DNA from 4 places in the Faecalibacterium sp. OM04-11BH genome. Region 2 is predicted to be linked to each of the others. Evidence: predicted binding sites of a transcription regulator. Region 2 holds the regulator's gene; each other region holds the start of a gene.
What was found. Region 2 encodes HrcA, which represses chaperone genes, less so after heat shock. Its sites were predicted from a motif close to TGTTAGCACTCNNNNNNNNNGAGTGCTAACA; they were not measured.
Positions count from the first base shown of each region.

Region 1: the regulator HrcA is predicted to act here: its motif matches at 2,567-2,597, upstream of DXB44_RS01615 (Hsp20/alpha crystallin family protein).
Region 3: the regulator HrcA is predicted to act here: its motif matches at 3,196-3,226, upstream of clpB (ATP-dependent chaperone ClpB).
Region 4: the regulator HrcA is predicted to act here: its motif matches at 2,196-2,226, upstream of DXB44_RS00480 (co-chaperone GroES).

Region 1 covers NZ_QULS01000001.1:351,632-357,153, reverse strand. Annotated here, with positions in the region: gene DXB44_RS01630 (purine-nucleoside phosphorylase) at 1-614, shown strand, start outside; gene DXB44_RS01625 (hypothetical protein) at 964-1,473, shown strand; gene DXB44_RS01620 (PLP-dependent cysteine synthase family protein) at 1,498-2,493, shown strand; gene DXB44_RS01615 (Hsp20/alpha crystallin family protein) at 2,731-3,195, shown strand; gene DXB44_RS01610 (alcohol dehydrogenase) at 3,433-4,467, shown strand; gene DXB44_RS01605 (adenine deaminase C-terminal domain-containing protein) at 4,602-5,003, shown strand; gene DXB44_RS01600 (hypothetical protein) at 5,159-5,522, shown strand, end outside.
Region 2 covers NZ_QULS01000009.1:96,856-102,377, reverse strand. Annotated here, with positions in the region: gene dnaK (molecular chaperone DnaK) at 1-770, opposite strand, end outside; gene DXB44_RS09400 (nucleotide exchange factor GrpE) at 872-1,489, opposite strand; gene hrcA (heat-inducible transcriptional repressor HrcA) at 1,486-2,559, opposite strand; gene DXB44_RS09385 (hypothetical protein) at 3,282-5,000, shown strand; gene DXB44_RS09380 (stage V sporulation T C-terminal domain-containing protein) at 5,071-5,522, opposite strand, start outside.
Region 3 covers NZ_QULS01000003.1:176,005-181,526, reverse strand. Annotated here, with positions in the region: gene DXB44_RS04435 (branched-chain amino acid ABC transporter permease) at 1-266, shown strand, start outside; gene DXB44_RS04430 (ABC transporter ATP-binding protein) at 259-1,098, shown strand; gene DXB44_RS04425 (ABC transporter ATP-binding protein) at 1,102-1,815, shown strand; gene asnA (aspartate--ammonia ligase) at 2,001-3,014, shown strand; gene clpB (ATP-dependent chaperone ClpB) at 3,384-5,522, shown strand, end outside.
Region 4 covers NZ_QULS01000001.1:105,233-110,754, forward strand. Annotated here, with positions in the region: gene groL (chaperonin GroEL) at 148-1,782, opposite strand; gene DXB44_RS00480 (co-chaperone GroES) at 1,829-2,116, opposite strand; gene DXB44_RS00485 (diacylglycerol kinase family protein) at 2,398-3,381, opposite strand; gene DXB44_RS00490 (ATP-dependent Clp protease ATP-binding subunit) at 3,469-5,522, opposite strand, start outside.

The sequences.
Region 1 (5,522 bases), on a different contig from region 2:
TGGGGGACACGGAAGTCTACGCCATGGAAGGCCGCTTCCACTTCTATGAGGGCTACTCCATGAAGGAAGTCTGCTACCCGTTCTATGTGTTCAAGCTGTTGGGCGTGGAAAAGGTGGTGTTGACCAACGCCTGCGGCGGCATCAACCGGGAGTTTGCGCCGGGCACCCTGATGCTCATTACCGACTTCATCAACATGATGGGCACGAACCCCCTCATTGGCCCCAACGATGAGCGCTTCGGCCCCCGCTTCCCGGACATGACCGAACCTTACAGTCTGGAACTGCGGAACCTTGCCAAGCAGACCGCCGATGAACTGGGCATTGCCTACAAGGAGGGCGTTTACATGGGCTTTATGGGCCCTTGCTATGAAACGGCGGCTGAAATTCGCGCCTTTGCGGGGATGGGAGCCGATGCCGTGGGCATGAGCACCGTGCCGGAAACCATGGTCTGCAACTACATGGGCATGAAGGTACTGGCCGTCAGCTGCATCACCAACATGGCCACCGGCATCCAGACGGTCAAGCATAGCCACGCCCGCGTGCTGGAGATCGCAAATCAGGCAGGCGATACCCTGTGCCGATGGCTGGGTGCGGTGATTCAGAGAATGGAGTAAAAAAGATCGATCAAAATTTCCGGGCATCGCTACGGACGGCAGAGGAACGCCCCGTAGCTGGTACAGGCAGTCAAGGAAAAACGCGGTGCGACCATCTGCAAAGACCTGAAGGGCATCAAGGCCGATACGGTGCTGTGCCCCTGCCCGGAGTGCGTCCGCAATGCAGTGCTGGCCTTGGGTGCTGGATGAGCAGTCGAAAATATGAAACAGGCGTGCAGAAAACAACCCTTCTGATCACTTTTTGCTGAAAAATTGCTGCGAAAAGTAATATACCTATTGACATGGTATGTAAATGGGTATATGATACAGGCAATTCGTCGAACAAAAAAGTGAAAGAAAGGGTTTTGTTATGCCCAGAATCAGCGAAATCAATCCGGAAACTGCACCGGAAGCGATCCAGAAAATCATTGCAGACCATCTGGCGGACGGCCACGCTCTGACCGCAGAAAAGCGCACATTGCTCCACAATGCAGCGGCATTCAATGCTGTGGAGGCCGGTTCTTATGCGCTGGATGATGAACTGCAGCGGCTCATCGGCAAGCGTGCAACCGATTTTTACGAATATGCTATTTCCCAGAAAAACGGCTGCCTTGTGTGCAGCATTTACTTCCAGAATCTGCTCAAGAAAAACGGCATCGACTTTGAGAATTTTGCATTCACTCCCAAAGAGGAGATCCTGATCGAATACGGTCAGGCCATTGCAGAGGACCCCAAGCATGTGCCGGAAGAGCTGTTTGCAAAGCTGAAGGCAAACTTTACGGAGGAAGAGATCGTGGTCATCACGGCGATGGGCGTGATGATGATCGCCAACAACTACTTTAACGATATTCTGGATGTGACGCCGGACAAGCTGGTTTGAGCCGAAAATCGGGAGGGGAGAGCAATGGCAGGACTGGTGCATTCCATCGAGGAACTGGTGGGGCACACCCCGCTGATGGAGCTGGATCGCTTTGAGCGGCAGCAGCAGTGCGGGGCGCACCTGCTGGCAAAGCTGGAGTTCTTCAACCCAACCGGCAGTGTGAAAGACCGGGCTGCGCTTTCCATGCTCAATGCTGCGGAAGAAGCCGGACTGCTGAAACCCGGCGGTACCATCGTGGAGCAGACCAGCGGCAACACCGGCATCGGTCTGGCCGCGTTTGCAGCAGAGCGTGGGTACAAACTGGATATTTTTCTGGAGCGGGGTGCCTCGCTGGAGCGGCGGCTGATGCTGCTGGCCTACGGGGCACGGCTTCTGGATTACAAAGATGCCACCGGGGAGCGTCCGGAGACGAAGCGCACCCACCCCTGGCAGGAGCCAGAGCGGGAGGCGACGCTGGATGAGATCGCAGCCTACTGCCGTCGCACCGGAGCTTACTTTAACAATCAGGCGGCAAACCCGGCGAACCCCGAGGCACATTACCGCACCACTGGGCCGGAGATCTGGCAGGATACAGAAGGCCATGTGGATATTCTGGTCTGCATGGCGGGCACCGGCGGCACGGGTTTTGGCACAGCAAGTTATCTGCGCAGCCGCAACCCGAATCTGCAAGTGGTTCTGGTGCAGCCCCATCCGGACTCCCGCCTGACCCCGGAGCACCCGGATGCGCAGATCATAGATGGCGTTTTGCCGGCGTATGATGTGCCGGAAAGCGCACTTTCCGACTATCTGCGGCCAGACTGGAGCGATGCGTGCATCAATGTCCGCACCGAGGAAGCCTACGAAACGGCCCATGAGGTGCTGCGGGCGGAAGGACTGTTTCTGGGCACATCGGCAGCAGCGGCTTTGCACGCAGCGGTGCAGGTGGGCCGCAGACCGGAGAATCAGGGAAAGAACATCGTGGTCATCGTCCCGGACAACGGCATGAAATATCTGTCTACGCCGATGTACCGGCAGAAATGATAAAAACACGATGATGCGACTGAATTTTGAAAAGATTGCATAGGATTTTATAAAAGTATTATTCTTTCGTGAATTTTAGCACTCTTATATTGACACTGCTAATAAACGGTGCTATAACAGTGGCGTGCTCAGGAGGAAGGGCAAAAGGAGAGCCGCAAGGCTCCCCAGAAAGCCTTTCCGAGTGGACGCTTCAGATTTTTTGCCCCGACCCGAACGCCGGGATTGGAGGAATGATTTATGCTTATGCCGACTGTTTTCCATGAAAACCTGTTCGATGATTTCTTCGATCCGTTCTGGAATGACGCTGCACTGGAACGTATGATGAACCGTGAGGCTCGTGATACCTTTGGTAAGCGCGGTGCAAACATGATGAAGACCGATGTCAAACAGACGGACAACGGCTACGAAGAAGCTGTTGACCTGCCGGGCTGCAAGAAGGAAGACGTTCAGATGGATCTGAACGACGGCTACCTGACCATTCAGGCAGTGCGCAGCCACAGCAACGATGAAAAGGATAAGAAGGGCCGCTATCTGCGGCGCGAATCCTTCTCCGGCACCTGCGCGCGCAGTTTCTACGTGGGCGATGTGAAGAAGGAAGACATCCACGCAAAGTTCGAGGATGGCGTCCTGCACGTCGAGCTGCCTGCTCCTCAGCAGACGAAGGCTTTGCCTGAGAACCCGAACCTGATCGAGATCGAGTAAAACGCCGGTCGTGTGCGCCAAAGCACAACGCACATAAGATGCCCCCGGAGAGCCGCAACAAGCCCTCCGGGGGCATTTTTGTTTCGCTATCTTTTCCGCAAGGGAAAACCATGGTATACTGAGAACAGCAACTCAGAATTTATGGAGGTACCTCACTATATCCTGTGAGCCGGGTGAGCGGCTGACTTTTGCGGTATACTCCGTTCGGAAAGATCAAAGCGCATGGAGGTAAAAAGCATGCTGACCTATACCTATGTTTCAAAGGGGACGTTTGCCCTGATGGAAAAACCAAAGCCGGTGCTGCAGCACGAGCGGGACGCCATTGTAAAGGTGACCCTTGCCAGTATCTGCTCCAGCGATCTGCACATCAAACACGGCAGCGTGCCCCGGGCGGTGCCCGGCATCACGGTAGGGCACGAGATGGTGGGCATCGTAGAAGAAGTGGGCAGTGCGGTGACCAATGTGAAACCCGGCGACCGGGTGACGGTGAACGTGGAGACCTTCTGCGGAGAGTGCTTTTTCTGCAAAAAAGGCTTTGTGAACAACTGCACCGATCAAAACGGCGGCTGGGCGCTGGGCTGCCGCATCGACGGCGGGCAGGCCGAGTATGTCCGGGTGCCCTTTGCGGATCAGGGACTGAACAAGATCCCGGACGGCGTTACCGATCGGCAGGCGCTGCTGGTGGGCGATGTGCTGGCCACCGGCTTTTGGGCGGCACGCATCTCGGAAATCACACCCGAGGATACCGTGCTGATCCTCGGTGCAGGGCCGACCGGCATCTGCACGCTGCTGTGCGTCATGCTGCACAGCCCCAAGCGCATCATCGTCTGTGAAAAGGACGCAAGCCGCCTGCAGTTCATCCGTCGGCACTACCCGCAGGTGCTCACCGTGCAGCCGGAGGACTGCGCCGCCTTTGTGCGTGCCCACAGCGACCACGACGGGGCCGATGTGGTGCTGGAGGTGGCAGGGGCAGGCTCCACCTTCCGGCTGGCATGGGAGTGTGCACGGCCCAACGCCGTTGTGACGGTGGTGGCGCTGTACGATAAGGCACAGACCCTGCCGCTGCCGGAAATGTACGGCAAAAACCTCACCTTCAAGACCGGCGGCGTGGACGGCTGCGATTGTGAAGAAACGCTGCGTCTCATCGCAGAAGGCAAGATCGATACCGAACCGCTCATCACCCACACCTACCCCTTGCGCCGGATCGCAGAGGGCTACGAGCTGTTTGAAAAGAAACGGGACGGCGTGATCAAGGTGGCAGTGGAGTGCTGACGGTCTGCGCCAAGGCACAACGCACATAAGGTGGCCCCGGAGAGCTGTAACAAGCCCTCCGGGGCCATTTTTGTTCCTGGCATCTTTTCCGCAGCGGCAAGGCGTGGTAGAATAAGGGCAGAACCAATCCACAGGTGAGAAAATCGAACTTCAGCCTGAAATGCGGAGCCATTGCATCGAGCATCGCACATGATTCCCATAACCTGATTGTGGCAGGGGACAACGATGCCGATATGATGCTGGCTGGCAACACTGTGCGGAAAAACAAAGGCGGACTTGCGTTTGTGGCAGATGGACAGGTCGTGGCAGAACTTGCGCTTCCGGTGGCCGGATTGATGAGCACCGAAAGCGCAGAGAGCGTTGCGGCGAAAATGCAGGCGCTGAACGATGCCCTCAAGGCACATGGTGTAGCGGAAGATATCGGCATCTTTATGACCCTCGCCTTCGTCAGCCTTCCGGTCATTCCCAAACTCAGACTGAATACATACGGCATCATCGATGTAGCGCAGCAGAAAGTCGTTCCGGCTGTTTTTTAATAGGCGATAACAAAAATACTGCCGGAGATCGACCTGAATGGTCCGTCTCCGGCAACAGAACAGTTCGTTCCTACTCTTAGAAGCGAGCCGCATCAAGAGAAAAGTTGACGGAAATTCTTACTTGATAAATCGGAATTTGAATGGGAGATGAGACTATGGAAAAAATCAAAAGTTTGAATCGCTATCAAAAGGGTGTCCTAATATTTATGATTGCTATGGCACTGGTATTTGCGGTGATTTATCCCATGACAATCTCACAAGTTGGATTTGAATATAAGAACACAATTCTTGTCCCAAGTCAAGAAGATGGCAGTACGGTGTATTCCGGTAAAATCCAAGGAAAACAGGCACATTTTACGGTGTCGAAGGATAAGACCGTTGTATTTCAGTATGGCGATAAAACCTATGGCCCTTATACAGCAAAAGAAGATCCTACAGCTATTCCGAGGAACGAAGAAATGGCAGAATATATGACCGGTATGGAGCTTCGTCAAGGAGAAGATATTTTGTTTCGTGGGG
Region 2 (5,522 bases):
ATGAAGGGCAGGTTGATCTGGCTGCTCATTGCGCTGGACAGCTCGATCTTAGCCTTCTCGGCAGCTTCCTTCAAACGCTGTGCAGCCATCTTGTCCTTGCGCAGGTCGATGCCGTTCTCGGTCTGGAAGGCGTCTGCCATCCAGTCGATGATGCGCTGGTCGAAGTCATCGCCGCCCAGATGGGTATCGCCGTTGGTTGCCAGAACCTCGGTAACGCCGTCGCCCATCTCGATGATGGACACATCGAAGGTGCCGCCGCCCAGATCGTAGACCATGATCTTCTGGTCGTCCTCTTTATCCACACCGTAAGCCAGAGCAGCTGCGGTGGGCTCGTTGATGATACGGCGGACGTTCAGACCGGCAATGGTGCCTGCGTCCTTGGTTGCCTGACGCTGGCTGTCGTTGAAGTAGGCAGGCACAGTGATGACAGCTTCGGTGACGGTCTCGCCCAGATAAGCCTCGGCATCAGCCTTCAGCTTCTGCAGGATCATAGCGCTGACCTGCTGGGGAGTGTACTCCTTGCCGTTCAGGGTCACCTTGTGGTCGGTGCCCATCTGACGCTTGATGGAAGAAACGGTGTTGTCGGGGTTGGTGATAGCCTGACGCTTTGCAACCTGACCTACCAGACGGTCGCCGGTCTTGGTGAAGCCGACAACGGACGGGGTGGTGCGGGCACCCTCAGAGTTGGCGATAACAACAGGCTCGCCGCCCTCCATAACAGCTACGCAGCTGTTGGTAGTACCAAGGTCGATACCAATAATCTTACTCATAATGAAGTCTCCTCTCGAAAGAACAAATCTTGTTTATATGATGCTTATGATGATGTCAAGCGGATGTTATTGCAAACTCCCTTGCGGGAGGTTCGGCTTATTTATTCAGCCACCACAACGGTTGCATGACGGATGATCTTGTCACCCAGCTTGTAACCCTTCTGGAAAACGGTGACCACCGTGCCGCTCTCCTGCCCGTCCGGGGCGGGGATCTGCTGCACAGCATTCATAAAGTTGGGGTCAAAGGGCTTGCCCAGCACCTCGATCTCCTCCACATGGAGGGCTTCCAGTGCCTTTGCCGCCTTATCCAGCGTCATGACCACGCCCTTTTTGTAGTTCTCATCGGTGGTGGGGGCGTTGGCAGCCATATTCAGCGTATCCAGAATGGGGATGATCTTTTCCACTGCATGGGAAACACCGTCGCCAAACTTCTGGTCGGCCTCGCGGGTGGAGCGCTTGCGGTAGTTGTCGTACTCGGCAGCCATGCGCAGCAGCTGATCCTTGGCCTGTGCGGCGTTCTTTTCCGCTGCATCCAGCTTTGCCTTAATGGCTTCCATCTCCCGGGCCTTCTTGTTGAACCAGCCGCCGTCCTTCTTCTTGTCCTCTTCGGTGGCAGCTTCGGCAGCAGCCTGTTCGGGCGCTGCGGCAGCAGTCTTTTCCTCGGGGGCAGTCTCCGGCTGCTCGGTCTCGGGCACCGTGTTCTTTGCTTCTTCGCTCATTCCAGATCCTCCTTATAGATCACAGTCCGCCGTGGTACGGCAGCCTGCGGGGTGTCTTTTCGTTTGCCGCTCATGCCCTCGCCCAGCTGGTCTGCAAACTCGTGCAGCAGGGGCATCAGCTTCTGGAAGGGCATCCGGGTGGGGCCGATCAGGGCAATGGAGCCCCACAGCCCGCCGCCTACCAGATACCGGTCGCTCACGATGCACAGCCCGGGGATCTGCGGTTCCAGATCCTCGCCCAGCAGCACGCTTTCGCTGCGGTTTTCCGGGGGTGCGATCAGGTCTGCGGCCTGTTCTTCGTCGTTCAGCAGGGTAAGGATATCACCCACCCGGCCGTCCAGCTGCGGCCAGTCCAGCAGGTACTGCTCGCCGCCCAGAAATACATGGGGCTTTACGCTGTCCTGCAAAATTGCGGCTGCGGCGCTGACCACCGGCACAAGCTCCGGTGCGATCTGGCTGCACAGCTCGCTGAGCATCCGGGTGGAAAGATCCACCGGCGCCACAAAGGTAAGGTTGCGGTTGAGCAGCGCCGCAAGGGCAGCTGCATTTTCCCGGGAAAGCCCGGTGCGTACCCGCGCCACCCGGGTGCGGACGTAGCCGGCGGTGGTCACAGCCAGCACTGCGGCTGCGCTGCGGCCCACCTGCACCACCTCGTAATGGGCGATGCACAGATCCTCGGCGCAGGGGGTGCTGACGGCGGCGGTGCAGCCGCTGATGGCGGCCAGCGCCTTGGCAGCGCCCTGTGCCAGCTTTTCCGGCTCGTGGTCAAGGCTGGCGAACACCGCATCTACCCGGGCGCGGGTAACGCGGTCCAGCGGCTGATCATCGGTCAGCAGATTGTCCAGATAATACCGGTAGCCCTTGGCGCTGGGCACACGCCCTGCGCTGGTGTGGGGCTGCTCCAGCAGGCCCAGCTTTGTCAGCGCCGCCATCTCGTTGCGCAGCGTTGCGCTGGACACTGCCATGTCAAAGTAGTTTGCCAGCACGCTGCTGCCCACCGGCTCGCCCTCAAGGCCATACAGCGCCACGATTGCCTGCAAGACCCGTTGCTTGCGTGCATCCATCGTCATAGCGCCTGCCTCCTTTTTGTATTGCTTTTGTTTGTTTAGCACTCCTTGTTCCTGAGTGCTAAGACCATTATAACCGTTTTTGCCCTGCTGTCAAGCCCTTTGCAAAAATGTTTATAAAGATTCATAATTCTGTCATAAAGGGGGTGTGAACTCCCTCAGTCAAAGCCTGCGGCTTTGCCAGCTCCCTCTGGGAGGGAGCCTTTGGCATGGTGGCATAGTTTCCGGCTCAAGCGCAAAGTTTGCGGGCGTGCCCGCTCCCCCTTGGGGGAGCTGTCGCGCAGCGACTGAGGGGCTATGGATGGAGAAGCGAAAAAGCGTTAAAGCGATAGCGCCGACTGGCGCAGCGCTAGCTTTTTTGTGCTTCGACTTCTGCTTTAGGTTTGTCAAGGGCGTGCAGCCCTTGGCCCGTTGCGGGGCGGGTGGAGTCCAGAGGTAGGGAGGGGGGAGTCGGAACACCCCTCCCTGCCTCTGGCCCAGCGGAGCGTCCCTGCACGCTGAAGGCAGGCAGAAAGTCACCCCGCAAAGCGCACACTTTTCTGGTTCTCTTTTGGTGTCAAAAGAGAACATCCCCGGGCAGCAGTGTTTTAGTTTTCCCTCCTTTTCAGCCATTCGCGCAGTTTTAACCCCCATTCGCGCAGAATTTCTTTTGTTTTTGCCCAATTTGTGGTATATTTATAGTAACGACACCCCGTATAAACCCCACACGAAAGGAGCGAAATTTTATGAAAGCCAAACGCATTGTAAGCATCCTGCTGACCGGCAGTATGCTGCTGTCCCTGCTGCCGGTGTCTGCACTGGCAGCCGCCCCGGTGTTTGATGCACCTGCCCAGACCACGGCCAAAAAGGCTGCACCCCTTGTACAGGAGGCCGACGCCTCCCGCAGCACCGAGGAGGAAGCCGCCACCCGCAGCAGCCGTGATCTGGACGCGGAGAACGGCACCGCCGATAGCATTACCATCCAGCTGAACGCCGATGGCACGCCCGCAGGCAGCGGCGACGGTACCCATTGGTACTACAGCGCTGACTCCGGTTGTTGGCTGTACAATGGCGTTTTTGCCCTGCAGCCCTCCTCGGAGGCCGAGGCTGAAAGCGCATTGCAGGCAACTCTCCGTATTAAAGATGCCGAATTTAACAGCGGCACCGTCGGCGGTGAAACCAGCAATGACGGCACCATCTCCGGCGGCACCTTCCAAGGGATGGTGTACAACCACCGCAACTACAACGATCAGGGGTCCATCCCCGGCGTCATCCTTGACGGCACCTTCCAAGGGGCTGTTGTCAACTGGGGCACCATCTCCGACGGCACCTTCCTAGGAGAGGTGAACAACAACTACAGCTACGACAACAATAATATGTCCATCCCCGGCGTCATCTCCGACGGCACCTTCAAAGGGGAGGTGTTCAACTACGGCACCATCTCCAATGGTAACTTCCAAGGGGATGTGCGCAACTACCGAACCATCTCCGGCGGCACCTTTGAGGAAGTTGTCGAGGTATACGCCTCCTCCGACACGGAGGCCACGATCGCGGGCGGGACCTTTGAAAAGAGTATGAAGCTTGAGAATAATGACGCCCCCATCACCATCAGCGACGGCCTGTTTGACGGCGAGGTTTTCATCGAAAGATGTCGCTCCCCGCTTTCCATCACCGGCGGCCTGTTTACCCAAGCTGTGAATGTAAGCGACACCGACCCGACCAATCTTCAGATCACCGGCGGCTATTTTGTAAGCAAGCCCACCCTGCCGGAAGGCAGCGACACGACCTTTGCCACTGTGAGCGATCAGAGTTACCGAGCCTTCAAAGTGCCTGTAAATGGAGACTGGTCTGAAAACGGCTACAGCAAACTTTATGTGCCCCACGGTATGTCTGAGCGGCAGGCCAATACCATTACCGTAAAGACCAATACCAAACTGCTCTATTACCTTGCAGATGGTGAACAGTTCCCCATCCCTGACAGCGATAGCGACAGCTACATTTACGAGATCCCTGTGCAGAATTTTGAAAAGATCGTTCTGGTGACCGAGGAGCCTTCGGCACCCCCAACGGACGACCCCGGCGAGCTTGACCCGGCGTTCTCTTCCGGCGCAGCCGCACTTGGCATCGTGCTGGGCACTGCAGGTCTGGGTTATGCCACCTATGTCTACGGTTCTTCCCTGTACCTGCACTATGCGCTGCCGGACGGCTTTATCCCCTCTACCCGGCAGGAGCTGGCAAACGTCCTGTGGACGACTGCCGGCAAGCCCGACCCCGTAAGCACCGCACTGTATACCGATATCCCCGCTGACAATATCGAGCAGCAGAAAGCCGCCCGCTGGTGCGCAGAGCAGGGTCTGCTCTCCGACCACGGCGCAACCTTCGGCCCGGACACCAAGGTGACCAATGCCCGCATCATCCGCGCATGGAACAGCCTGAAAAAAGTGCCTGTGACCATCACCAAATAATCATCCTCACATTCATCCTTTCATGTACACCGCCGCCCGGCTTGCTTTCACAGGCCGGGCGGCGGTGTTTTCACTCCTCCATCTGCTTTGCCAGAAAGGCCGCTGCCACTGCAACCGCCTTGCACTGGGCGTCCTCCGGGCAGGCGGTGCGGTCCTCGGTCAACAGACCCACCGCGCCGGTCACGTCCCCGCCCGCCAGTACCGGCGCGGCGCACAGCAACACCCGGGGTGCGCCCTCGCAGGGCAGCAGGGTCTTTTCCGGGTTGCCGGGGCTCTGGTAGGGCTTGCGGGCCTCCATGAGCTTTTCCAGCGGCTGGCTGATGCTGCGGTCGGTCAGCTCCCGCCGTCCGCTGCCGCTGACTGTCAGAATGCGGTCCCTGTCGCACACAAAGGCGGTCAGTGCGAATTGGCGGCTGAGCACCTCTGCCAGCTGGGCGGCAAGGGTGTTCACCTCGCCCATGGGCGAGTACTTTTTAAAGATCACTTCCCCGTCGCCGGTGGTAAAGATCTCCAGCGGGTCGC
Region 3 (5,522 bases), on a different contig from region 2:
TGGTCATGGTGGTGCTGGGCGGCATGGGCTCTATGCTGGGCTCCATCCTGTCCGCTACCGTGCTGACCATCCTGCCCGAGGCCACCCGCAGCTTTGACAGCTACCGCATGGTGGTCTACTCGCTGGTGCTGGTGCTGATGATGATCTTCCGCCCGGGCGGACTGCTGGGCAGCTACGATTTCTCCCTGAGCCGCATCGTGGAAAAGGCCATGAACGGCGAACTGTTCCGCAAACATACCGAAAAGGAGGCCGCTGACCATGAGTGAGTTCAAGACCAGACTGCACAGTGTTCCCTCCGGCGGTTTTCTGACCGACCGCGACAAGGACAAAAAGCCCATTCTGGACGTGCGTGAGCTGGGCATCGACTTCGGCGGCCTGACCGCCGTGGACGGCTTCAACCTGATGATCGGCCGCAACGAGATCACCGGCCTCATCGGCCCCAACGGCGCAGGCAAGACCACCGTGTTCAACCTGCTCACCAACGTCTACCAGCCCACCCGCGGCTCCATCCTGATCGATGGGATGCCCACTGCCGGCAAAAAGACCTATCAGGTCAACCGCATGGGCGTGGCGCGCACCTTCCAGAACATCCGCTTGTTCAAGGAGCTGAGCGTCATCGACAACATCAAGGTGGGTCTGCACGAGTCCATGAAGTATAATCTGGCCTCCTCCCTGCTGCGGATGCCGAACTACTGGAAAGAGGAAAAAAAGTGCACCGAGCGTGCGCTGGAACTGCTGGACATTTTCCACATGGCAGACCTTGCCAACGCGCAGGCTGGCAGCCTGCCCTACGGCGCACAGCGGCGGCTAGAGATCATGCGCGCACTGGCTACCGGCCCGAAGCTTCTGCTGCTGGACGAGCCCGCCGCCGGTATGAACCCCTCCGAGACTGCGGAGCTGACCGAGACCATCCGCCGCATCCGCGACGAGTTCAACATTGCCGTGCTGCTCATCGAGCACGACATGAGCCTTGTCATGGGCATCTGCGAGGGCATTGCGGTGCTGAACTTTGGCCGCATCATCGCCAAGGGCACCCCGGACGAGATCCGCGATAACCCGCAGGTCATCGAGGCCTATCTGGGCAAAAAGGAGGGCTGAGCCATGGCTGATACATTACTGAAGGTGGACGGCATCAACGTCTACTACGGCAACATCCACGCCGTAAAGGATATCTCTTTCACCGTCAACGCAGGCGAGATCGTCACCCTGATCGGTGCCAACGGCGCGGGCAAATCCACCACCCTGAAAACCATTTCCGGCCTTTTGAAGCCCCGCACCGGCGATGTGCTGTACAAGGGCAAGAGCATCAAGGGCGTGCGTGCCCACAAGATCGTGGAAAGCGGCCTTGCACAGGTACCGGAGGGACGCCATGTGTTTTTGCACATGACGGTGGACGAGAACCTTGATATGGGCGCCTACACCCAGCCCGCTTCCACCATCGCCGCCAACAAGGAAAAGGTGTTCACCCTGTTCCCCCGCCTGAAGGAGCGCCGCAAACAGCTGGCGGGCACCATGTCCGGCGGCGAGCAGCAGATGCTGGCCATGGGGCGTGCGCTCATGAGCAACGCCTCCATGCTGATGCTGGACGAGCCTTCTATGGGTCTTTCGCCGCTGCTGGTGCAGGAGATCTTTGACATCATCCGCGACATCCACAAGGAAGGCATGACCATCCTGCTGGTGGAGCAGAACGCGCAGATGGCGCTTTCGGTGGCCGACCGCGCCTATGTGCTGGAGACCGGCCGCATAGTCATGGACGGCACCGGTGCCGAACTGCTGACCAACGAGCGCGTCCGCAGCGCCTATCTGGGCGGGTAAACGGAAAAATAGTTTGATTTGCAGTTCCGAAACGCCCAAGGGCGTTTCGGAACTGCTTTTTTCTGCTATCACTTTACTTTCGTAAAAAATTGTGCCATAATGGGTGCAGTATTCCGGCTTTGCAAAAGCCACGCCCCGGCTAGGGAAAGCGGGGCGCAAACCACACAGAATGAGGGGTAAACGTTATGAGCAAGATCATCATTCCGGCAAACTACAAACCCGCGCTGAACCTGTACGACACCCAGCGCGCCATCGGCACGGTGAAGCGGCTGTTTGCCGATACCCTGTGCGCCACGCTCAACCTGTACCGCGTGTCCGCACCGCTGTTTCTGGAGGCTTCCACCGGCCTGAACGACGACCTGAACGGCGTGGAGCGCAAGGTGACCTTTGACATCAAGGACAGCGGCACCGAGGCACAGGTGGTGCAGTCGCTGGCAAAGTGGAAGCGTCAGGCGCTGAAGGACTACGACTTCCGCGTGGGCAAGGGTCTGTACTGCGACATGAACGCTATCCGCCGGGACGAGGAGCTGGATAACCTCCACTCGGTCTATGTGGACCAGTGGGACTGGGAAAAGATCATCACGGTGGAGGACCGCAACGAGACCTACCTGAAAAACGTGGTGCGCTGCATCGTGTCTGCGGTGTGCGCCACCGAGATGAACCTGCACGCCATGTTCCCCCAGCTGCAGGATCTGCCCCTGCACACCCCCAACGTGACCTTTGTCACCTCACAGGAGCTGGAGGATAAGTACCCCGATCTGACCCCGAAGGAGCGGGAGAATGCCTTTGTCAAGGAGAATGGCACCACCTTCCTGATGAAGATCGGTGCACCCCTGCGCAGCGGCAAGCCCCATGATGGCCGCGCTCCGGACTATGACGACTGGGATCTGAACGGTGATCTGCTGTTCTGGAACGATCCGCTGCAGTGCAGCTACGAGCTGAGCAGCATGGGCATCCGCGTCAGCCCGGAGAGCATGGACAGGCAACTGACCATGGCGGGCTGCGACGACCGTCGCACTCTGCCTTTCCACAAGGCAGTGCTGGCTGGCGAGCTGCCCTATACCATCGGCGGCGGCATCGGCCAGAGCCGCCTGTGCATGCTGCTGCTGGGCAGCGTCCACATTGGCGAGGTGCAGGCCAGCGTCTGGGACAAGGCCACCCGCGAAGCCTGCGCTAAGGCTGGCATCCCGCTGCTGTAAGCGGAACGTTTTTTCAGCGGAAAAATACTTTTGATTTGAAATTCAGCCAAGCCTGCGGGCTTGGCTGTATTTTGTTTTCATGGGAGGTTCAGATACACCCTAAAATAAAAAGCATGGTTTTGCGTCTATTCTGCAAACTTTTTGTGAACCCTATTGACAAAGTGGGTGGACAGGAGTATATTTTTAGCAGTCGAACAGATAGAGTGCTAAAAACAAAACGGACTGCTCCGCAGGAGGTGTGCAAAACCATGAAAAAGAACATCGATATAATCAACTCACGGCTCTGCTGCCACCGGACGCGAAGCTGTTAGCACAGAACATATCCGTCCGCTAAAATAAACCTTCCGGTATGAATGGAGGCTTGACTTTATGAATACCAATCAATATACCCAAAAGACCCTTGAGGCTTTGCAGGCAGCCCAGCAGCTGGCTGTGGAGTACCAGCACAATGCGCTGGAGCCCGCCCACCTGCTGCACGCACTGGCTGCGCAGGAGAACGGCCTGATCCCTCAGCTGCTGCAAAAGCTGAACGTTGACCCCGGCAGCTTTGCTGCCGCTGTGGCGGAAAAGCTGTCCGCGCTGCCCCGGGTATCCGGTTCCGGCCGTGACCCCGATAAGGTCTATATCTCGCAGGCAACTGATAAGGTGCTCAGCGCCGCCGCCCGCGAAGCCAAGGCCATGAAGGATGACTTCATCAGCGTGGAGCACCTGTTCCTTGGCCTGCTGGACGAGCAGGACCAGACCACCAGCGAGTTGTTCCGCGCCTTCAACCTGAAAAAGGACGCCTTTTTGCAGCAGCTTACCGCCGTGCGCGGCAACCAGCGGGTGACCACCGATAACCCGGAGGACACCTACAACGCGCTGCAGAAGTACGGTCAGGATCTGGTAGAGCTTGCCCGCAAGCAGAAGCTGGACCCCGTCATCGGCCGCGATCAGGAGATCCGCAATGTGATCCGTATCCTGTCCCGTAAGACCAAAAACAACCCCTGCCTGATCGGTGAGCCCGGCGTTGGTAAAACTGCCATCGCCGAGGGTCTGGCGCAGCGCATCGTGCGCGGCGATGTGCCCGAAAACCTGAAGAACCGCACCGTGTTCAGCCTGGACATGGGCGCTCTGGTGGCCGGTGCAAAGTACCGCGGCGAGTTCGAGGAACGTCTGAAGAGCGTGCTGAACGAGGTGAAGAAGAGCGAGGGCAAGATCATCCTCTTCATTGATGAGCTGCACACCATCGTGGGTGCCGGCAAGACCGATGGCGCCATGGACGCAGGCAACCTGCTCAAGCCCATGCTGGCCCGGGGCGAGCTGCACTGCATCGGTGCGACCACGCTGGACGAGTACCGCCAGTATATCGAAAAAGACCCCGCGCTGGAGCGCCGGTTCCAGCCGGTGCAGGTGGATGAGCCTACCGTGGAGGATACCATCTCCATTCTGCGCGGCTTGAAGGAGCGGTATGAGGTGTTCCACGGCGTAAAGATCAACGACAACGCCCTGATCGCTGCTGCTACCCTTTCCGACCGCTATATCACCGACCGCTTCCTGCCGGATAAGGCCATCGACCTTGTGGATGAAGCCTGCGCCATGATCAAGACCGAGATGGACAGTATGCCCAGCGAGATGGACGATCTGGCACACCGCATCACCCAGCTGCAGATCGAGCAGGTGAGCCTGAAAAAGGAGACTGACGCCCTGAGCCAGAGCCGCTTGAAGGATCTGGAAAAGGAGCTTGCCGAGTTGCAGGATAAGTTCCGCAGCATGAAGGCAAAGTGGGAGAACGAGAAGAACGCCATTGGCAAGGTGCAGACCCTGCGCGAGCAGATCGAGCAGACCAATGCCGCCATCGAGAAAGCCCAGCGTGAGTACGACCTGAACAAGGCCGCCGAGCTGAAGTATGGCAAGCTGCCCCAGCTGCAAAAACAGCTGGCCGAGGAAGAAAAGGTGGCTGCCGCCAAGAAGGAGGACAGCCTGCTGCGTGACCGCGTGACCGATGAGGAGATCGCCCGCATCGTGGCACGCTGGACCGGCATCCCGGTGGAGAAGCTGGTGGAGGGTGAGCGCGAGAAGCTGCTGCATCTGGACGATGTGCTGCACCAGCGGGTCATCGGTCAGGACGAGGCTGTGACCAAGGTAAGCGAAGCTATTCTGCGCAGCCGCGCTGGTATCGCCAATCCCAACCGCCCCATCGGCAGCTTCCTGTTCCTCGGCCCCACCGGCGTGGGCAAGACCGAGCTGGCTAAGGCACTGGCACAGGCTCTGTTTGACGACGAGCGCAACATGGTGCGTATCGACATGACCGAATATATGGAGAAGTTCAGCGTCAGCCGCCTGATCGGCGCGCCTCCGGGATATGTCGGTTATGAAGAGGGCGGCCAGCTGACCGAGGCTGTGCGCCGCAAACCTTACAGCGTGGTGCTGTTCGATGAGGTGGAAAAAGCCCACCCCGATGTGTTCAACATCCTGCTGCAGGTGCTGGACGATGGCCGCATCACGGATAGTCAGGGTCGCACCGTG
Region 4 (5,522 bases), on a different contig from region 2:
CAAAAAATCGGCACCCGCTTTTCAGCGAGTGCCGATTTTGTTACCCTATAGTGCGCTTTGATTTTTGGCGTAAGTGGCGTAAGTTTGGCGTAAATCCGCTTTTGCGCGCTCCAAAAATCAAGGATTCATGCGGTTTTTAGGCAGTTATTAGTACATGCCGCCCATGTCACCGCCGGCAGGTGCGGCGGGAGCCGGGGGTTCCGGCAGGTCAGCAACAAGGCTCTCGGTGGTCAGCACCATCTCAGCGACGGAGGCTGCATTCTCCAGAGCGGAACGGGTGACCTTGGTCGGGTCCACGATGCCAGCAGCGATCATATCCTCGACAAAGACCTCGTTCTGGGCATCGAAGCCGTAGTTGGGCTTGTTGGCAGAGACGATCTTGTCGATGATGACACTGCCCTCCAGACCGGCGTTCTTGGCGATCTGGCGCAGAGGAGCCTCCAGAGCCTTCAGCACGATCTTGGCACCGGTGCGCTCGTCGCCTTCCAGCGTGTCGCACAGAGCGCGCACAGCGGGGATGGCATTGATGGGAGCGGTACCGCCGCCGGCCACAACACCCTCCTGCACAGCTGCCTTGGTAGCGTTCAAAGCATCCTCGATGCGCAGCTTCTTGTCCTTCATCTCAACTTCGGTAGCAGCACCGACCTTGATGACAGCCACGCCGCCGGCCAGCTTAGCCAGACGCTCCTGCAGCTTCTCGCGGTCAAAGTCGCTGGTAGCGGCCTCAATCTGGCTGCGGATCTGAGCAATGCGGGCTGCAATGGCGTCCTTGTCGCCTGCGCCGCCCACAATGGTGGTGTTCTCCTTGGTCACCTTCACCTGACGGGCATGGCCCAGCATCTGGACGGTAGCGTCTTTCAGCTCATAGCCCAGATCAGAGGAGATCACGGTGCCGCCGGTCAGGATAGCGATATCCTGCAGCATCTCCTTGCGGCGATCACCGAAGCCGGGGGCCTTGACGGCCACAACGTTCAAGGTGCCGCGCAGACGGTTGACGATCAGGGTGGACAGAGCCTCGCCCTCGATATCCTCAGCCACGATCAGCAGCTTCATGCCGTTCTGCATCACCTGCTCCAGCAGGGGAACCAGATCCTGAATGACGCTGATCTTCTTATCGGTAATCAGGACAGCAGCGTTGTCCAGATCGGCCACCATCTTGTCGGTATCGGTGACCATATAGGGGGTCAGGTAGCCGCGGTCGAACTGCATACCTTCCACGATCTCGTTGTAGGTCTCGGCGGTGGTCTTGTTCTCCTCGATGGTGATAACGCCGTCAGAGGTGACCTTTTCCATAGCCTCGGCGATCAGACGGCCGATCTCGGGGTCGCCGGCAGAGATGGTGCCGACGCGGGCGATATCGTTGCTGTCCTTCACCTTCTGGCTGTGAGCCTTGATGGTCTCCACAGCGGTGGTAACAGCCTTGCTCATGCCGCGGCGGATATCCATGGGGTTGGCACCGGCGGTAACATTCTTCATGCCCTCGTTGACCATGGCCTGTGCCAGCACGGTAGCGGTGGTGGTGCCATCGCCTGCAGCATCGTTGGTCTTGGTTGCAACTTCACGCACCAGCTGTGCGCCCATGTTCTCGAACTCGTCCTTCAGCTCGATCTCTTTTGCAATGGTCACGCCATCGTTGGTGATGACCGGTGCGCCGAACTTTTTGCCCAGCACCACATTGCGGCCCTTGGGGCCGAGGGTGATCTTGACGGTGTTAGCCAGGGTATCAATACCAGCGCACAGTGCCTTGCGGGCGTCCTCGCCCTGCTTGATCTGCTTTGCCATAATAAATCGCTCCTTTATAATGCAAACTCAATTGAAAAGGGAAAGCTTAGTCTTCCACAACAGCCAGAATATCGCTCTGGCGCACGATGGTGCACTCTTCACCGTCCACCTTGACCTCAGTGCCGGAGTACTTGCTGGTGAGGACCTTGTCGCCGACCTTGACGGTCATCTTGACTTCCTTGCCGTCCACGACACCGCCGGGGCCTACCGCGATGACCTGTGCCACCTGCGGCTTCTCTTTTGCGCTGCCGGTCAGGATCAGGCCGCCCTTGGTGGTCTCCTCGACTTCAACAGTCTTAATGACAACACGGTCTGCAAGAGGAATGATCTTCATAATTCTTGCCCTCCAATTATATTGAATTTATTTGAAACTTTGTTGCGTCCTACGGAGGCTTTGTGTATGCTCCGCAGTGGTTTAGCACTCTTTTTCTCTGAGTGCTAAGTGTATTGTACTCATCTTGCCCTGAAAAATCAAGGGGTTTTGCAATTTTTCTTTGTTAAGAATTTATGACGACCAAAAATCGTACCCTGCCACGTAAAAAAGACGCAGCCGCTGCACAATTTTTGCACAGCGGCTGCGTTCTGTTCCGATGGTAAGGTTTGCGGCAGTGCTTTTTATCTTACGCCTGCTTTTTTGGCGGTAAAGCGCTGGTAGGCGGGCAGCGGCAGCAGCACGCGGCCTGTCAGCGGCTGCACCTGTACTGACACCTGCTTGCAGGGGGCGCACTCGCCGTCCACGGTGGCAATGATGGGCCCACGGTCATCTGCTGCCCGCAGACTGACCGATTTTGCGCGGCGGTAGATAAAGTAGGGCTTTGCGGCCTCGGTCAGCTGGCCATTTTTAAAGTGCTGACCGTTTTTGTACAGCATCAGCAGCTTTGCAATGACCCGACGGCTGACCTTGCGCACGATGAACACATCCAGCCAGCCGTCATCCGGCTGTGCCTCCGGCCCTGCCATGAAGCCGCCGCCGTAGGCGCGGCCGTTGCACACTGCGCACATCAGGCAGTCCACGGTCAGCACCTCGCCGTCAATGACGTACTCCACCCTGCGGCCGATATGCCCGCACAGCTGCTGGACAATGGACAGCGCATAGGCTGCCTCGCCGCCGCACAGCGGGATGCGCCGGAACTTGGGGATGCCGTAGGCCACCTGTGCATCCAGACCGGCGGCGCAGATGGTGGCAGAAAGCCCCAGACTGGTGCGCATCAGGTCGATGGGCACTGCCCCGCCGGCCAGCTGGGCGTCCAGATCCAGAAACTCTTCCTTTGTACCGTAGGTGCGCAGAAAGTCGTTGCCGCTGCCATAGGGCAGACAGCCCACGGCGGTTTTATCAAAGCCGTGGGCACCGGTGAGTGCCTCGTTGAAGGTGCCATCACCGCCGGCGGTAAAAACGCGCAGCTCTACCCCGGCCTTTTGGGCAGCAGCGGCGGCTGCGCGGGACAATTCCCGGGCGTGGCCTGCGTGGGTGGTGACGCGGATGGTGTAGTCCTCCGGGGCAAGCCCGGCACCGGCAGCTGCTGCCGCGATCTGCTGCGGCAGGGTGCGGGTACAGTCGGCCTTTCCGGCTGCGGGGTTGAGAAGAAACAGCGTGTGCATCGGGGTCCTCCGTGTTGTAACTCTATTTCCTCTATAATAGTCGAAAACCGTGCCGGTTGCAAGCAAAACCGGTATTTTGCTGTTTTATTACAGGGTAACCGTTTCATCCTCCCGCAAAACGATGCTGCCATCGGCGGCGCATTCTGCTGTCCAGTGCTGCCCCACGCAGGCAGTTCCGGCGGCAATGCGGTTTGCAAGCGCCTGTTCCACTGCTCTGTCCACCTGACGGCGCAGCTCCCGCGCACCGTAGGCCGATTGCGCCCGGGCAGCCAGTGCCGCCCCCACCTGCGGAGTGTGGCGCAGCCGGTAACCGCTGCGGGCGGCGCGCTGCTCCAGCTGGCAGAGCATTTTTTCTGCAATAGCGCAGAGGTTTTCCTCTGCCAGCGGGCGGAACACGATCACTTCATCCAGCCGCCCGAGCAGCTCCGGCCGGAACCACTTTTTGGCTTCCTCCACAGCCTGTGCGGACTGCTTTTCAAACACCGCTTCTGCCCCGGCGGCAAAGCCCAGCGGCGCGTTCTGCCCCGCTAAGAAGCGTGCGCCCAAGTTGGAGGTGAGCAGCACAATGGTGTTGCGGAAATCTGCCTTGCGCCCCATGGCATCGGTCAGCTGACCATCCTCCAAAATTTGCAACAGGATATTCTGGATATCCGGGTGTGCTTTTTCGATCTCGTCAAACAGCACCACACTGTACGGGCGGCGGCGCACGGCTTCGGTCAGCTGACCGCCCTCATCGTGGCCGAGGTAGCCCGGCGGTGCGCCCAGCAGCCGGGCGGCGGTGTGCTGCTCCTGATATTCCGACATATCAAATTTGAGCAGCGCTTTCTCGCTGCCAAACCAGCTGACCGCCAGTACCCGCGCCAGTGCGGTCTTGCCCACGCCGGTAGGCCCTAAAAACAGCATAGCACCGATGGGCCGCCCCGGCTCGCCCAGACCGGTGCGGCTGCGCCGGATAGCCCCGGCCACCGCAGCCACTGCCCGCTGCTGGCCGACGATCTCGGCGTTCAGACGGCTTTCCAGCTTGTCCAGCCGCTCCCGCTCCTGTTCGCCCACCCGCTGGGCGGGCACGCCGCTGGCCGCTGCCACCACCCGGGCGATGTCCTCCGGGCTGAGCACCGGCTGGGTGCGCTGCTCCTTTTCGGCAAGGATGCGCGCCGCCGCACAGGCTTCGTCCACAAGGTCGATGGCCTTATCCGGCAGACAGCGGCCGGGCAGATACCGCACCGAAAGCTCCACCGCCGCCTGCAGGGTCTGCGGCGGCAGTCGCACGCCATGATACCGCTCGTAGCGGGGCGCAAGGCCGTTGAGGATCTCCACCGCCTGCGCGGGGGTGGGTTCTTCCACCTGCACCCGGCCAAAGCGGCGTTCCAGCGCGGCGTCCTTCTGGATGTGGGTGCGGAACTCCTGATTGGTGGTGGCGCCGATAAGTTGCAACTCGCCCCGGGCAAGCACCGGTTTTAAGATGCTGGCAGCGTCAATAGCACCCTCGGCGGCACCGGCTCCCACGATGGTGTGGAACTCGTCGATGAACAGGATGGCAGTGCCGTCCCGCACCAGCTCTTCCAGCAGGTTTTTCAGACGCTCCTCAAAATCGCCCCGGTATTTGGTGCCCGCCACCAAGCTTGCCATATCCAGCGCCAGCAGCCGCCGCCCTTGCAGCGCTCTGGGCACCTGCCCGGCGGCAATGCGCAGCGCCAGACCCTCGGCCAGCGCCGTTTTGCCCACGCCCGGCTCGCCGATCAGACAGGGGTCGTTTTTCTGGCGGCGGCACAGGATCTCCACCATGCGGTCAAGCTCCGCTTCCCGGCAGAACACCGGGTCCAGTTCTCCCTCGGCGGCACGGCGGGTCAAATCGCGGCAATATTTATCGCTGGCGCGGCTGCCCCGGGGGATGCTGGCCGACACCCGGGGCTGGGCGGGCAGCACGAACTGTCCGCTCAGCTGACGGCACTCCCGCACTGCCTCGGTGAGCGAAAGCCCCATCTCCGCCAGCAGCAACCCGGCGGCGCAGCCGTCATCTTCCAGCATGGCGCAGAGCAGGTGCTCCGGCTCTGCCCGGCTGACGTGGGCGTTCTGTGCCCCGATGAGCGCATAGTCCATGGTGCGGCGCAGGTCCGGTGCCATGGACTGCCGGGTCAGCC